2 regions of the Shewanella sp. MF05956 genome follow, and region 1 is predicted to be linked to the other one. Evidence: riboswitches for the same ligand, from Rfam matches in the RefSeq annotation. Region 1 holds a riboswitch; the other holds the start of a gene.

Region 1 (7,781 bases):
CCCGATTCCAATTAACCCCAGTAATGGGGTCGAACCGGCCTAAAGTAAACTCACCACTTTTTTGATTTATGCCCAGCGGATTAGCCAGAGGTGCCAGCTTGATATCCCCTAGTACGTCATAGTCTTCAAGTAAGGTCATCAGCTGATAAATCACTGCATTACCTTGCACTTCAGCGCCGTGAACATTGGCCTGAATGTAAACACTCGGCGCAGACGCTTTAGCACCCATAAAATCATAAAGCGGTATGGTGAGCGCTTGCCCTGTGGCAAGCTCCCCAACTTGTATATTCGACTGTATTACCTTACTCATCAATTACGACTCAAACAGATTTTGATGTAAAGCATTAACCACTTGCGCCGCTTCAGATTCAGATACCAATACACATAAATTATGTGGGCTCGCACCTTGGCAAATCATCCGCACATTGTGGTTTTCAAGCACTTTAAAGACGCGACTGCAAATACCTGCGGTAGAGGCAATGCGATTACCAATAATGGCAATAAGCGCTAAATTATCCTCAACACGGACACGACAATGCTGCGATAGCTCTTGCAGTAATGGCTCGCTCAATAAGCCTTGGCCACTCGAGTCTGAACCGGTTTTATCCAGCGTTAACGACACGTTCACTTCTGAGGTTGTAATTAAATCTACCGAGATTTTATGACGTGCAAGTGTTGCAAAGGTTTCCGCTAAAAACCCCTGTGCGTGGAGCATTTGCAGGCTATGAAGGTTTAATAGCGTTTGGTCGCGACGTAATGCCACCGCGCGAAAAACGGGCGTGTCTTCAACTTGATGACGGATCCATGTCCCGCCCATTTCAGGCGCTTTGCTGGAACCTACAAACACCTGAATCTTTTGTCTTACCGCGGGTAAAATGGTCGCTGGGTGCAATACTTTAGCGCCAAAAGTTGCCATTTCAGCCGCTTCATTAAAGCTGATCTCTGGAATGGGGCGTGCATTAGGTGCCAACCTTGGGTCGGTAGTATAAATACCGGCAACGTCAGTCCAAATCTCTACCGCTGTGGCACTTAATGCTTCAGCAAGTAACGCTGCAGAATAGTCACTACCACCACGGCCTAAAGTGGTTGTGCGCCCATCTTGATCTGCACCAATAAACCCTTGAGTGACTATCACATAATTCGCCAGCAACGGCTTTAACAAGTCACCAGATAACGAGGCTATGGCTTCAATATGAGGTTCTGCACGGCCAAAATGGCTGTCGGTGCGAAGCACCTGGCGCACATCAAAATAATCCGATGCGGTGCCCTTTTCACGAATTACCGCAGAAAACAAAATCGATGAACATTGCTCACCAGTAGAGAGCAATTCGTCCATAATCGCCTTACTGCGATCGAGTTCTAACGACTCACTTAATACCGACATGCGGCTCAGAATTTTATCGATGCTCGCGGCCACATCTTGCGGGCGCCCTAACTCATCTAAAATGGCATATTGAATTTGTGCAATTTGCTTTAACAACGCTAAGCGGCGCTCGTCATTCACATTTGCTTGAGTTAACTCGACCAGTAAATTGGTTACGCCACTTGACGCACTGACCACCACTAAACGGGTGGCAGGATTGGCTAACACAATGTCAGCACAACGACTCATCGATGCATAATCAGCAACAGAGGTACCGCCAAATTTGGCGACGACTAATTCTGGACGAATATCTTGAGAAACAGTGCTCATACGAATGCCTCCGCGGTTGGCGAAAGACGACAAAATAAGAAGTAATTGACTAACATGATATACACTCCGAACACACTACGTTCGAAGAGCCTGGTGCTAAGATAACGCACCCTTAAAGAAGGGAAACAGCAATCATCACCAGAAGCTCTCCACCAAAAAACAGGTGACAATCGTTAGGATTCAGCCTATACGACCGATATCAATGTGTGCCACACAATTTGATACCTCGGCGCTAATCTCCATCATAAGTTGTCATCGGATTGGCATCCTCAAACTTACTACCTAGTTAACGCTCCTCTTCTGTGCCTCCCGAAGGAGGGACTTGAAAAATAGCAACAAACCCACTAACAAGTCAATCAACAATCGTTGTAAAAATACGCTATTTTTATTTTATTCATCTTTGTGGCAAAGATGACGCTCAAGGATACTTATTTTCGCAATCTCAAAAACATCATTTTAGATTGTTCATAATGATGAAAAATAGCCATTTTCATGGACCAAACAACCTTTAAAGGCAAAATAAAGAGACAATTAAACTTTATTGTCTTAAATAAAGATCTAAAAAATCAAGTGATGCACAGTTTTATACTCTTAACAGCTAAACACTACAGGTGCGAACTAATATCAGGCAACTCATTTACTAAGCGTAAACGCTGATTAAAAGCTCCCATATCGACTTCTGGCATCAGCGGATCAATGCAGGCAATAAGTGATAATAATCCTTGATTAACATAATAAATGGCATGTTGATTAAATTCTCTACCCAATTCAAGCGCCTGTTCTTTATCAATAAAAATAGCCCAACTTTTTTCCATATGCGACAAATCAGGTGCTGCACCAATGAGTGCTCGGTATGGACTGTTGTATTGTTGAATTTTGGATTGGAGCTGACGATCTAGTAAACGATTTTGGCTCGGGGAGAGTAATAAGCCACTGGGGTTGTGGGCGGTAATAATAGCAAACGGGAAATCATGAGAAAGGCGTTGAGTGAACAAAAAATGTGTACTTTGATAGTGATGCCACAGTGTATCTATAACATTTTCCATAATATTAATTCGTCAATTAAACCAAAATCAGTTTAGCAAAGCCTTATGAATTCTTAAAGGTTTGTGATGTCAGTCACAAGTATAATATTTATTTATCCTTAAATATTATGGCATTAACAACATTAATCTTTCATATACTTGACTGTTATATTAATTTTTTAACATTTAATTTGTTAACAAATGCCTAAAACGAGTACAATAACGTCACCTACTAGTAAAGCACTGTAGTGAAACCAATAACATCGCTTGCTAAATGTATCGAGGGCTGGCGTTTAAAACGCATTTATTGGTAATTAATCACAATTTTGTGTGCTTAGTTTACACCCAAACGTTTTATGTTCTACATTTGATAAAGCAAAGGGATAAACAGTAATACGTATAAATAAGTTTGCAACATATGGAACTATCTCTATAAATCGTATTCATAGTAGTAAGCCTTTTGGCAAGTTTTTTACTTATTATGCAGCTGCATATTGCATTGCGTAATGAGCGTTAATATACGCAAGACAACTCAGTAACCATACATAGCGTTACATCTTACGAGTTTATAAGAGTGTTTTATTCAGGGCAGACATAGATAAACACCAAAAAAATACTGGAGTATCAGCGTTAATTAATGCGCGATTACAACTTACTAGCCTATCGCTAGAGTCGAATTTTATAAAATTAGGTAAATATCATGCAAAACCCACACATTCTGATTGTTGAAGACGAAGCAGTAACCCGTAATACATTACGCAGTATTTTTGAAGCTGAAGGCTATGTCGTTACCGAAGCTAACGACGGCGCAGAAATGCACAAAGCCATGCAAGACAATAAAATTAACCTAGTGGTTATGGACATTAACTTGCCAGGTAAAAACGGATTATTACTTGCTCGCGAATTACGTGAAATTAATAACATCGGTCTTATTTTCTTAACCGGTCGTGATAACGAAGTTGATAAAATCCTTGGTCTTGAAATTGGTGCCGATGACTACATCACTAAGCCTTTCAACCCACGTGAATTAACGATTCGTGCTCGTAACCTATTAACTCGCGTTAATAGTGCTGCTGCAGAAACTGAAGAAAAAGGTTCTGTTGAATATTACCGTTTCAACGGCTGGAGCTTAGAAATTAACAGCCGTTCTTTAGTGAATCCACAAGGTGAGTCTTATAAGCTACCACGCAGCGAATTCCGTGCGATGCTTCACTTTGTTGAAAACCCAGGTAAGATTTTAACGCGTGCTGATTTATTATTAAAAATGACTGGCCGCGAATTAAAGCCGCATGACCGCACTGTTGACGTGACAATCCGTCGTATCCGTAAGCACTTTGAAAGCTTAGCCGATACGCCAGAAATCATCGCGACTATTCACGGTGAAGGCTATCGTTTTTGTGGTGACTTAGAAGGCTAATCCTTTAAGGTTACCCAATAAAAAACCAGGTGATTAACCTGGTTTTTTTATGCCCGCTTTTAGCGATAAACTCACGAAATATGTTATTTCAATTGCTGGTCTAAAAATGCAGCTAACGATTTATATAAGTGATTACGCACTTTCTCACCACGCATGGAATGCTTAGACCCTGGGTAATCCATCATCTGGAATAATTTACCTTCATCTTGCAATGCTTTGTATACTCGCGTGCTGTTTTCAAACAATACGTTATCATCCGCCATGCCGTGATACATCAACAGGCCTGACTGATAATTTTTGACGTATGGCAAAATACTGCTGGCATCATAACCTTGTTTATTGGTTTCAGGATCCCCCATATAACGCTCGGTATAATGGGTATCGTATAAACGCCAATCAGTTACAGGAGCCCCTGAAATGGCTGCTTTAAAATAATCTGGCGCCTTAAATTGGCTCATTAATGCCATATAGCCGCCGTAACTGTGACCATAAATTGCCACATTTTCGCCATCAATAAATGGCAGGCTACGTAAGTAATCCACACCCACTTTTTGATCGTTTACCTCGGCATCCCCCATATTTTGATAAATCACATACTCAAACTCAGTGCCACGATGGGCCGAGCCACGGTTATCTAATTGGAATACGGCATAACCTTGCTGTAATAAGTACTGGGTAAAATAATCCGCCTCACTCCAGCTGTTCACCACCAACTGTGCGTGCGGTCCACCATAAACACGTACTACAACTGGATACTTTTTATTAGCATCAAACGGTACAGGTTTAAATAAACGGTACATTAATGGCTGACCATCTTCTGCCTTTAATTGGCCAAACTCAGGCATTTGCCATAAGCCAGCCAAATCATATAAAGGATGATTTTGATTAATCTCGTTTTGCTCAACCCAGGCTAATAATTTACCCGAATCATTGTGTAAGCTGATCTGTGGTGGTTGCTGGAGGCTATTAAAGTAATCTAAATAAACCGGACTCTTATCGGCAAATACCGCAGCATGTATTCCAGCCGTTTGGCTAATTCGCTCGATTGAATCAGCGCCCTTTTGCAAATTAACCCGGTATAAGTGACGCTCGACAACACTGTCTTTACGACCACTAAAATACACCCAACCACTGGCTTCATCGACAAACTCAAGTGCATCAACGGCCCAGTCACCTTGGGTTAATTGCTTAAGCAGCTTACCTTGTAAGTCGAACAAATACAGATGATTAAACCCATCTCGCTCTGATCCCCAAATAAATGCAGACTGCTGCTTTAAAAAGTGCAGGTCATTATTCAGATTTACCCAGGCTTTACTGCGCTCTTCAATCACGGTGTTAGCCTGGTCAGGTTGACTTAATGCAGCAATGCGTAAGTCTAGTGTTTGTTGATCACGACTTTGCCACTGAAAAGACACATGCTTGCTATCGGGTAGCCATTCAACACGCGGTAAATACATGTCTTTTTGCTTGCCTATATCAATCCAGTTGATGCTCTTATCCTGTAAAGTCACCACACCAAGGGCAATTTCAACGTTCGCTTTGCCTGCATAAGGATAGCGTTGCTCAGTTAATTTAATGCCGTCGGCATATATTTCATTACGGGTGACTAACTCAACACCGGATTCATCAATGCGCGTAAACGCGATTGCGGACTCATCGGGTGCCCACCAATAACCTGTCATGCGGTCCATTTCTTCCTGGGCGACAAACTCAGCCATGGCATTTTTGATCGCACCTTTGCCATCGGTGGTTAATGCGACGACTTTTTGAGTGTCTAGCGCTAACACATAAAGGTTTTGATCGCGTACAAACGACACATAACGACCTTTAGGCGACAAGCGCGCATCTGTTGCAAAGCCATCACCGGTGTTTAGCTCTATGACTTTATTGCTAGCGACATCATATAAATACAATTGCCCAGCAGCTGGAATTAAAATACTTTGGCTGTTTTCAGACCAAAAGTATTCCATGATCCCTTCACCATAAATACGCTGACGTTCACGGCGGGCTTTTTCTTCATCAGACAGTTCGCCACCCGCTAATTGATCGGCATTGATCAATATGCTGCGCTGGCCTGTCGCAATGTTCATTTGCCATAAGTCGTAAAAATGTTGGTTATCGGCACGACTCGATAAATAGGTCACTCGCTTACCATCAGGTGACAAAGCAAGTCCGCGCGGACTCGATCCAGCCAAAGCTGGTGAGGCATGGATACGTTCTATGGTCAGTGGCGTGTTATTGCCTTTTATTGCGGTTAACGGTGCGGTAGTTAATGGGATCATTGTACTGCCTTGCGCTGCTTGAGAAATTTGACTCGTAAAGAGTAATGGTGCGGCAGTCATTGCCACTAAAGCATGCTGCTTCCATGTTGTTGTCATTATTATTAATCCTTGGGGGCAATCAATCAGCCAACATTCTGCCTGAAATTACTGTAAAACTAAAACCTCAGATAACAATCGCTGAAATTAGCGTCATTGTGGGGTATGATTTGCTCATAAGAATTAAATTTAAAACATAGACCTTAACCTCGCAAAATCTCATAGGAAAAATAATGCAGACTTTGGCCCAAACCCTCAGCGCTCAAGCGGTAAATGCATCTTTAACGCAATTACTATTTACCTTAGCGGAAACCTCAATCGCCATTAGCGGTGCAGTTCGTCACGGCGCGTTAGCGGGTGTACTAGGCGCAACAGAACAAGAAAATGTTCAAGGTGAAACCCAGAAAAAACTGGATGTCATCACTAACGACATGCTTAAAGATGCCTTAAAGGCTGACACAACAGTGCGCGGCATTGCCTCTGAAGAAGAAGATTATGTTGTAGAAGCTAACGCTCAAGGTGAATACCTAGTGAGTTTTGATCCATTAGATGGCTCATCAAATATCGACATTAATTCACTTGTTGGCACTATTTTCTCTGTGTTACCTGCACCCGCTGGTGAGTTTAGCGAACAAAGCTTTTTACAAGCTGGGCGCAAACAAGTTGCAGCAGGTTACGTGCTTTACGGCCCATCAACGATGATGGCGTTAACCACAGGCCAAGGCACGCAGTTTTATACCTTAGATCCAGACAGCCAAACATTTTTATTGACTGACGACAATGTACAAATCACGCCAGATACGGCTGAGTTTGCCATTAATATGTCAAACCAGCGTTTTTGGGAAGCACCAATGCAAACCTACATTGCCGACTTGTTGCTTGGAAAAATCGGTCCTCGAGAGCAATCTTTTAACATGCGTTGGATTGCCGCTATGGTGGGTGACGTGCATCGAGTTTTGTGTCGTGGCGGTATTTTTACCTATCCAACAGACAACAAAAACCCAGCTAAACCATTCAAGTTACGCCTAATGTACGAAGCCAACCCAATGGCATTACTTGTTGAGCAAGCTGGCGGTAAAGCCTCAACAGGTTACGAGACTATTTTGGATATTCAACCAACTGAAATTCATCAACGTGTTGCGGTGATTTTAGGTAGCGCGAATGAAGTCGATACCTGCTTGAGCTATCATGGTATTGATTACAGTGAAGAGCCATCAATTGACTAACTAATCAGTCTTCAAAAAACCGCCAAAAGGCGGTTTTTTGTTTTTACGCTGTATTTAAATAAAGTATTCGACACGCCTTTCAACACAAAACCTCCTAAGCCA
Region 2 (7,781 bases), on a different contig from region 1:
CCCATCTTGCATTGGCAAACGCCAGTGTGTTGTCCACATACATTGAAGGTGTAGTAAGGAAAACCTATGAAAATATTGGTGCCTGTTAAACGCGTAGTCGATGCCAATGTGAAAGTCAGGGTAAAAGCTGACAACACAAATGTTGATACGACCAACCTTAAAATGGCGTTAAACCCATTTTGCGAAATTGCAGTAGAAGAAGCCGTTCGTTTAAAAGAAGCTGGCATTGCCACTGAAGTGATTGTGGTAAGTGTAGGAGCCAAAGTGGTTCAAGAGCAGTTAAGAACGGCAATGGCACTGGGCGCAGACAGAGCGATTCATATTGAAACTGATGAAGAGCTGGTGCCATTATCAATTGCTAAGCTGTTAAAAGCGGTACAAGAAAAAGAACAAGCTCAATTGATCATATTTGGTAAGCAGTCTATCGATGGCGACAACAACCAAACCGGTCAAATGCTAGCTGCATTAACGGACATGCCTCAAGCAACATTTGCGTCTGAAGTTAAGCTTGATGGCGACATGGTTACAGTAACCCGTGAAATTGATGGCGGCTTACAAACCTTAAAAATGCCTTTGCCCGCTATTGTCACCGTTGACCTTCGTTTAAATGAACCTCGTTATGCTTCATTGCCTAACATCATGAAAGCTAAACGTAAGCCATTAGAAACCTTATCGGTTGCTGATTTGGGTGTTAGCCTCAAAGCTCATCAAACTGTCATTAAAGTGACCCCGCCGGTGGACCGTAAAGCCGGAATTATGGTGTCTTCAGTTGAAGAGTTAGTCGAAAAGTTAAAAAACGAAGCGAAGGTGATCTAACATGGCTATTTTAGTATTAGCGGAACACGATAACGTCAGTTTAAAATCAGATACGGCAAAAGTAGTGAGTGCTGCAGCGGCCATTGGTGGTGATATTCATGTGCTTGTTGCTGGCGCAGATTGTGGCGCAGCGGTTACTGCAGCACAAAGCCTTGCTGGTGTGAGTAAAGTATTGGTTGCAGACAGCGTTGAATATAGCGCGCAACTGGCAGAAAATGTATCGAAACTCGTGGTTGAACTTGCTGCCGATTACGAACACGTTTTAGCTGCGGCAACCAGTATAGGTAAAGATACTTTACCTCGCGTTGCGGCGCTGTTAGATGTGGCACAAATTTCTGAAGTGATAGAAGTGGTCAGTAGTGACACGTTTGTCCGTCCAATTTATGCCGGTAATGCATTGGCGACAGTACAAAGTTTAGATGCTAAGAAAGTCATGACAGTGCGTTCAAGTGCGTTTGATGCCGTTGCTTCTACTGGCAGTGCTGATACCGTCAACGTAAGCCAAGTGATTGCCGCTCGGACTGAATTTGTATCGCAAGCCCTAACAGAATCTGCTCGTCCAGAGCTAGGTAATGCTGGCATTATCGTTTCTGGCGGTCGTGGTATGGGCAGTGGCGAAAACTTTGGTATTCTTGAACAACTTGCCGATAAGTTAGGCGCTGCTGTTGGTGCATCACGTGCCGCAGTCGATGCTGGTTTTGTTCCTAACGATTTACAGGTAGGTCAAACGGGTAAAATTGTGGCACCTGACTTGTACATTGCTGTTGGTATTTCTGGCGCGATTCAACATCTTGCCGGTATGAAAGATTCAAAAGTAATTGTGGCCATTAACAAAGATCCTGAAGCACCGATATTCCAGGTGGCTGACTATGGTCTAGTGGCTGACTTATTTGAGGCTGTGCCTGCATTAAACAATTTAGTTTAATCAGGGCAGTTTAACCAGGGCAGTTTGCTCCAGTTAGAGTCACTTATCGCTTGATAGTGTGCTTTCGATAATAAAAGGTTTCTACTTAATCGGTAGAAACCTTTTTTATTGACCGTTTTATGCTGCCATGGCGTTAATAAAGAATGCCCCATCAGCTTTTGTTCTGCGGTCTCGCTATTTGAAAGGGGACAACCGTGACGCAATAGCGACGCCTTAATCTAAAACCGCTTGACGTATTCTGAGTGGTCACTTATTTAATGCGGATTGGTATTGGTTGCTGTTTTTGTATCCAGTACACTAGTGTGCATTTGATTTAAAAACGTTAAACTAATGCTGTTAGATTGTAGGGAAAGTTAACGTTGTTGTTGCTTATGCTGCAGTTTAGCGCTTATTGCTGGCGCACAATGTGCCATTTATGATTGTATGTCGGCGCTATTTGTAATGTGTGTTTTTACAAGCAGCAAAAGTAGAGGTGCATTGCATAAGAGTCATGTTGAATTGGGTGATGCCAATAATTCAGCATAAAAGGATGCAATGCCGAAATAAATGAGTTGATCGCCCTCATTTGTTGGTGCCGTTCTCGAAAGGGACTGCACTGTCATAGTGTTTTTATCGACATGATAAAAAAATGATATTCATATTAAATGGGTATGACTGTGGAGTGCTACTAGTAACGTTAACGCATATACTTTCTGTGTATGTTTAGCCTTATTTCTAGTTTTTCCCTATTCGTATTCAACGAAGAAATAATTAAATTATGATAATAAGTTATGCCGATTCGGCACTGTCAGTTTTGCCTCCACTTGTGGCAATTACCTTGGCTATTTTTACCCGTAAAGTGCTGCTTTCATTAGGGGTAGGTATTCTCTTAGGCGCGCTATTGCTAACCGATTTTTCCATGATTGGCAGTGGTGAATATCTTGCCAATACCGTCAGTCAGTTAGTGTGGAAAGACGCAGCCCTAAATAGTTGGAATGTGTATATCCTTGGTTTCTTAATTGTATTGGGGATGATCACAGCATTAATCACGGTAAGTGGTTCAGCGAGGGCGTTTGCTGATTGGGCTAAACGGCACATTCGTAATAAGCGTGACGCCAAGTTAATGACCATGTTTTTGGGCTGCGTGGTGTTTATTGACGATTACTTTAACAGCTTGGTGGTCGGTTCTATTTCACGTCCTATTACTGACCGTTATCATATTTCGCGCGCTAAACTGGCCTATATTCTTGATTCTACTGCCGCGCCTGTTTGTGTGATTTCACCGGTCTCAAGCTGGGGCGCATACATTATTGCACTCATTGGCGGTATTTTAACGGCGCACGGTTTTGCAGATGCGGGTCATTTAAGTGTTTTTGTGCAAATGATCCCAATGAACTTTTATGCGGTATTCTCGTTGCTATTATTGCTATGCGTTGCCGCTTTTAGTCTAGATGTTGGCCCGATGCGCCAGCATGAGCTTAATGCGCTTCGTGGTAACTTATTTGACGAAACTAAAGGCCAGCCTCCTGGCGCGGCAACGGATTTACCTGAAGCCGATACCGGTAAAGTGATTGGCCTATTTTTACCGATTGCTATCTTAGTGTTTGCGACCGTGTATTTTATGGTATCAAGTGGCGCAGACTCACTCGCCGCAAGCGAGTTACCCTTTAGCGTATTAGGTGCATTTGAAAATACCGATGTCAGTTCATCACTATTCTTTGGCTCACTTGTTGGCTTTATTGCTACCGTAGGACTTGCCATTCAGCAGAAAGTCGAATGGTCGATGTTAGTCAAAGGCATGACTGTGGGCGCACGCTCAATGTTGCCGGCTATTTATATCTTACTGTTTGCATGGACGATTGCGAGTGTGATTGGTCAGCTTGAAACCGGTAAATACATGGCAAGTTTAGCCACTGACAATATTCCATTTGCCTTACTTCCAGCAGTGTTATTCTTGTTAGCGGGTATTACTGCATTTTCGACGGGTACAAGTTGGGGTACGTTTGGCATTATGTTGCCTATTGCCGCAGACATGGCAATGGGAAGTGACAGTACCATGATGTTGCCAATGTTGGCTGCGGTGTTGTCTGGCGCGGTATTTGGCGATCATTGCTCACCGATATCGGACACCACTATATTGTCATCGACAGGCGCCAGTTGCCATCATATTGACCATGTGGTGACTCAATTACCTTACGCACTCATCACTGCGTTTATTAGCTTAGTCGGTTATACCGTTTTAGGTTTTACGGGCTCATTGGTGGCAGGTTTAATTAGTTGTAGTGTGTTGTTTGTTATTAGCATCGTGATATTGCATTTTTGGGCAAAAAAATAATCGTTAGTCTTAAGATTAATCGATAAATACAGCCTGTGTTGCTGTCGTTAAAAATGCCGTACTCATAACGAATACGGCATTTTTGTTTGTCGTTGTCATGTTAAAACAGTTACTATATGCAACATAAACAGACCAACTATTAGGACGCATAATTTTGGCGCAACTGTACTTTTATTATTCGGCAATGAATGCCGGTAAATCGACTTCATTACTACAGTCTTCTTATAATTACCGCGAGCGCGGAATGCATACTTTAGTGATGACGGCATCGATAGACAATCGTTATGGTGTTGGTAAAGTATCATCACGTATTGGTATCGAAACAGATGCGCAGGTATTTGGTAGTACTGATAATTTAATAGAGTTAATTTCGACGTCTCATAATGAACAAAAAATTCATTGCGTATTGATTGATGAAAGCCAGTTTTTGAGTAAAGAACAGGTGAGGCAGATTACCCATGTGGTCGATAACATGGATATTCCTGTATTGTGCTACGGTCTTCGTAATGACTTCCAAGGAGAATTATTTCCTGGTAGCCAATATTTATTAGCCTGGGCCGACAAATTAGTTGAGCTTAAAACGATTTGTCATTGTGGCCGTAAAGCTAACATGGTGGTGCGTCTTGATCATGACGGTAAACCAATGCGTGAAGGCGAGCAGGTTGCCATTGGCGGTAACGAGAGTTACGAGTCGGTTTGTCGCAAGCATTTTCGTGAGTTTTTGTGGGATTAAATTAAACCTAACTTGACCGAATAAAAAAGCCGCTTCAAGTTAATTGATGCGGCTTTTTTGTGTGTCACTATTGATTAAAATCGGCTTCGGCGAATCTTAAAAATCGGCTTCTGCGAAATCAACAATATCAGCACTGCTTGATTCAATTTGTTTGCGTAAACTGCGGGTTTGGCTACCCCAATAGCTCATAAAGAATTGTGCCGTTTTAAGTTTAGCTTGGTAAAAGCCAGCCTCTTCCGTACCCGCTTCTAATGCGGTTAATGATGTTGCTGCAATACGAGTCCACATCCACGCTAGCGCGGAAATACCAAACAACTGCATATAAGCCATTGATGCTGCGCCAATTAAATCAGGGTTCTTGCTGGCTGACTGCACAATAAAGCCGGTGGCTTTTTCAAGATCGCCTGCCGCATCCATTAACCCTGCAAGATAAGGTTTCATTGCATCATTAGTGGCATGTTGCTGCACGAGCTCTTTGACCATGCCAGACCATAGCGTTAATGCCGCGCCTTTGTCTGCCAATAATTTACGACCGACTAAATCAAGCGCCTGTACACCGTTAGTGCCTTCATAAATCATCGCGATACGGATATCACGGACAAACTGCTCCATGCCCCATTCATTAATATAGCCATGGCCGCCATAAACTTGCTGGGCATCAACACAAGCTTTAAAGCCTTGATCGGTGACAAACCCTTTAACAATGGGAGTGAATAGCGCGGCAAGGACGGAGGCTTGTTTTGCTTGTGCAGGATCGGTATGACGTTCAGCTTGGTCCAGCCATAATGCTTGTTGGCCCATTAATGCGCGGGTACCTTCATTGAACGACTTTTGTGATAACAGCATACGGCGAACATCACCGTGTACGAGTAATGAATCAGCAGCTTGCTCAGGCTGCTTAATACCGCTTAATGCACGGCCTTGAATACGCTCTTTGGCATAAACAAGAGCATTTTGGTACGCAATATCTGATACGCCTAAACCTTGAATCCCCACGCCCAAACGTGCTTGGTTCATCATGGTAAACATGGCTTTTAGACCTTGATGTGGCGCGCCAACGAGCTCACCGATTGCGCCGTCAAAATGCATTACACACGTTGAATTACCGTGAATGCCCATTTTATGTTCTAAACCGGTAGCACTTAATGTGTTTGCTGCGCCTAGGCTGCCATCGGCATTGACTAAAAATTTAGGCACTGCAAACAACGAAATGCCTTTAACGCCCTCTGGCGCATCGGGTAGGCGAGCTAATACTAAATGAATAATATTGTCGGCAAGATCGTGGTCGCCCGATGAAATAAAGATTTTCTCACCGCTAATGGCAAATAACTCATCACCCGCAGGCACCGCTTTAGTGCGTAATAATGCTAAATCTGTACCGGCATGAGATTCGGTTAAGTTCATGGTGCCAGTCCATTCGCCGCTGACCAATTTGGCTAAGTACTTTTGTTTCAGCGCATCGCTACCGTGCACATGAATCGCCGAATAAGCGCCATGGGTTAACCCTGGATACATAGCAAACGCCATATTCGTCGCGGTTTTCATTTCAGTAGCAAAGGTGCCAATCACTTCAGGTAAGCCTTGGCCGCCAAATTCAGGATCGCAAGTTAATGTCGCCCAACCATCTTCTACATATTGTTTGTAAGCTTGCTTAAACCCTTTTGGTGTAATGACCTTGCCGTCAACCAGTTTACAGCCTTCTAAGTCACCGCTGGCATTGAGTGGCAGCATAATGTCGGTGGTAAAGTCGGCAACACCTTGCAAAATCGCATCAGTGAGATCCGCATCTATTTCATCAAAACCGCGTAAATCAGTTTGTTGATAAATATTCAGCAATTCAGACAATATGAATTGATAATCACGCAGAGGAGCTTGGTAAATAGGCATAAGATCATTCCTTGGTTATGGTTAACGCAATGTTGCCAGTAACTAGCTTGTTAATTGTTACTGGTCCAATCAGATGGTGTCAGTGTATATAACATACCCAATTTCGAGTAAAAACTCAGTATTATTTTTACGTAAGCGTAAACTTATTTGTTGGGTGTTGACGTCACGATTTGTTGACTGTGAATATTAATACCCATATTCATCTGTAAAAGATCATATGTTAGCGAATACAAAATGGCTTAAGTCGGGTCTATTGATGTAATCAATAAATAACTTGAATGCGACATAAGGTCAGTGTGAAAGTTAACGCATAAAACAGGGCGAGATATGAAGGTATTTGGGACAATATTGGGGATGTTAATCTTGTTAATGTTGCAGTTGCATGTTGCTCATGCGGCGGCGCAGCTTAATGAGTCGGTTGCCGCTAACTTTACGTTATCGACCGCCGATGGCGAGCACGTCAGTTTGAGTGACTATGCTGGCAAGCCTGTCGTCATTCACTTTTGGGCCACTTGGTGCCCTTATTGTAAAAAATTACAGCCCGGTTTAGAAAAACTTCGACTTAAATATCAACATACCGATTTACAGATGATAGGCATCAGTTTTAACGAAGATGCTGATGCAAATCCTGCCCAAAGTTTGCTTGACCGTGGTGTCGGGATGATAACGTTAGTCAAGGGCGATAAAGTGGCCGAGCTATACGAGGTCAAAGGTACGCCCACGACAGTGTTTATCGATCGTAGTGGCCATATTGTATGGATTACGCATACCGCCGATCCAAACGATGTGAATTTAGACAAAGCACTGCAATATATACTGCAATAACGGCGCGGTTTATTTGGCTTTTCGACGTAACGTCAATTTTAACATTAGCGGTCCAATAAGGGTCGTTAAGGCAATCACCATTACTAAAATCGCGAATTCTTTAGCGTGAATGACCCCTAGCTGTCGGCCCATTTCAGCAAACACTAACCCGACTTCACCACGGGGAACCATCGCCGAGCCGACAATACACCGTTCTCGCCAATCGGAACTCGCTGTTAGACCTGCAACAAACTTGGCTGCGACTGCAATTAAGGTTAATCCAAGTAACAACAGTATTCCCA

What was found. Region 1 has a riboswitch for lysine ahead of lysC (lysine-sensitive aspartokinase 3). Riboswitches for the same ligand answer to the same signal wherever they lie in the genome.
Region 2: linked by a shared signal. The riboswitch ahead of AC19MX_RS14565 (Na+/H+ antiporter NhaC family protein) and the one ahead of lysC (lysine-sensitive aspartokinase 3) in region 1 are both predicted to bind lysine.

What each region holds. Positions count from the first base shown of each region.
Region 1 covers NZ_JCAYNV010000008.1:129,845-137,625, reverse strand. The annotation lists gene AC19MX_RS10690 (succinylglutamate desuccinylase/aspartoacylase family protein) at 1-310, opposite strand, end outside; gene lysC (lysine-sensitive aspartokinase 3) at 314-1,693, opposite strand; lysine riboswitch at 1,828-2,001, opposite strand; gene AC19MX_RS10680 (DUF3293 domain-containing protein) at 2,299-2,739, opposite strand; gene arcA (two-component system response regulator ArcA) at 3,419-4,135, shown strand; gene AC19MX_RS10670 (S9 family peptidase) at 4,219-6,513, opposite strand; gene AC19MX_RS10665 (class 1 fructose-bisphosphatase) at 6,687-7,679, shown strand.
Region 2 covers NZ_JCAYNV010000012.1:156,279-164,059, forward strand. The annotation lists gene AC19MX_RS14555 (electron transfer flavoprotein subunit beta/FixA family protein) at 67-816, shown strand; gene AC19MX_RS14560 (electron transfer flavoprotein subunit alpha/FixB family protein) at 818-1,741, shown strand; lysine riboswitch at 2,201-2,416, shown strand; gene AC19MX_RS14565 (Na+/H+ antiporter NhaC family protein) at 2,499-4,055, shown strand; gene AC19MX_RS14570 (thymidine kinase) at 4,210-4,788, shown strand; gene AC19MX_RS14575 (acyl-CoA dehydrogenase C-terminal domain-containing protein) at 4,885-6,675, opposite strand; gene AC19MX_RS14580 (TlpA family protein disulfide reductase) at 7,030-7,500, shown strand; gene AC19MX_RS14585 (cation:proton antiporter) at 7,510-7,781, opposite strand, start outside.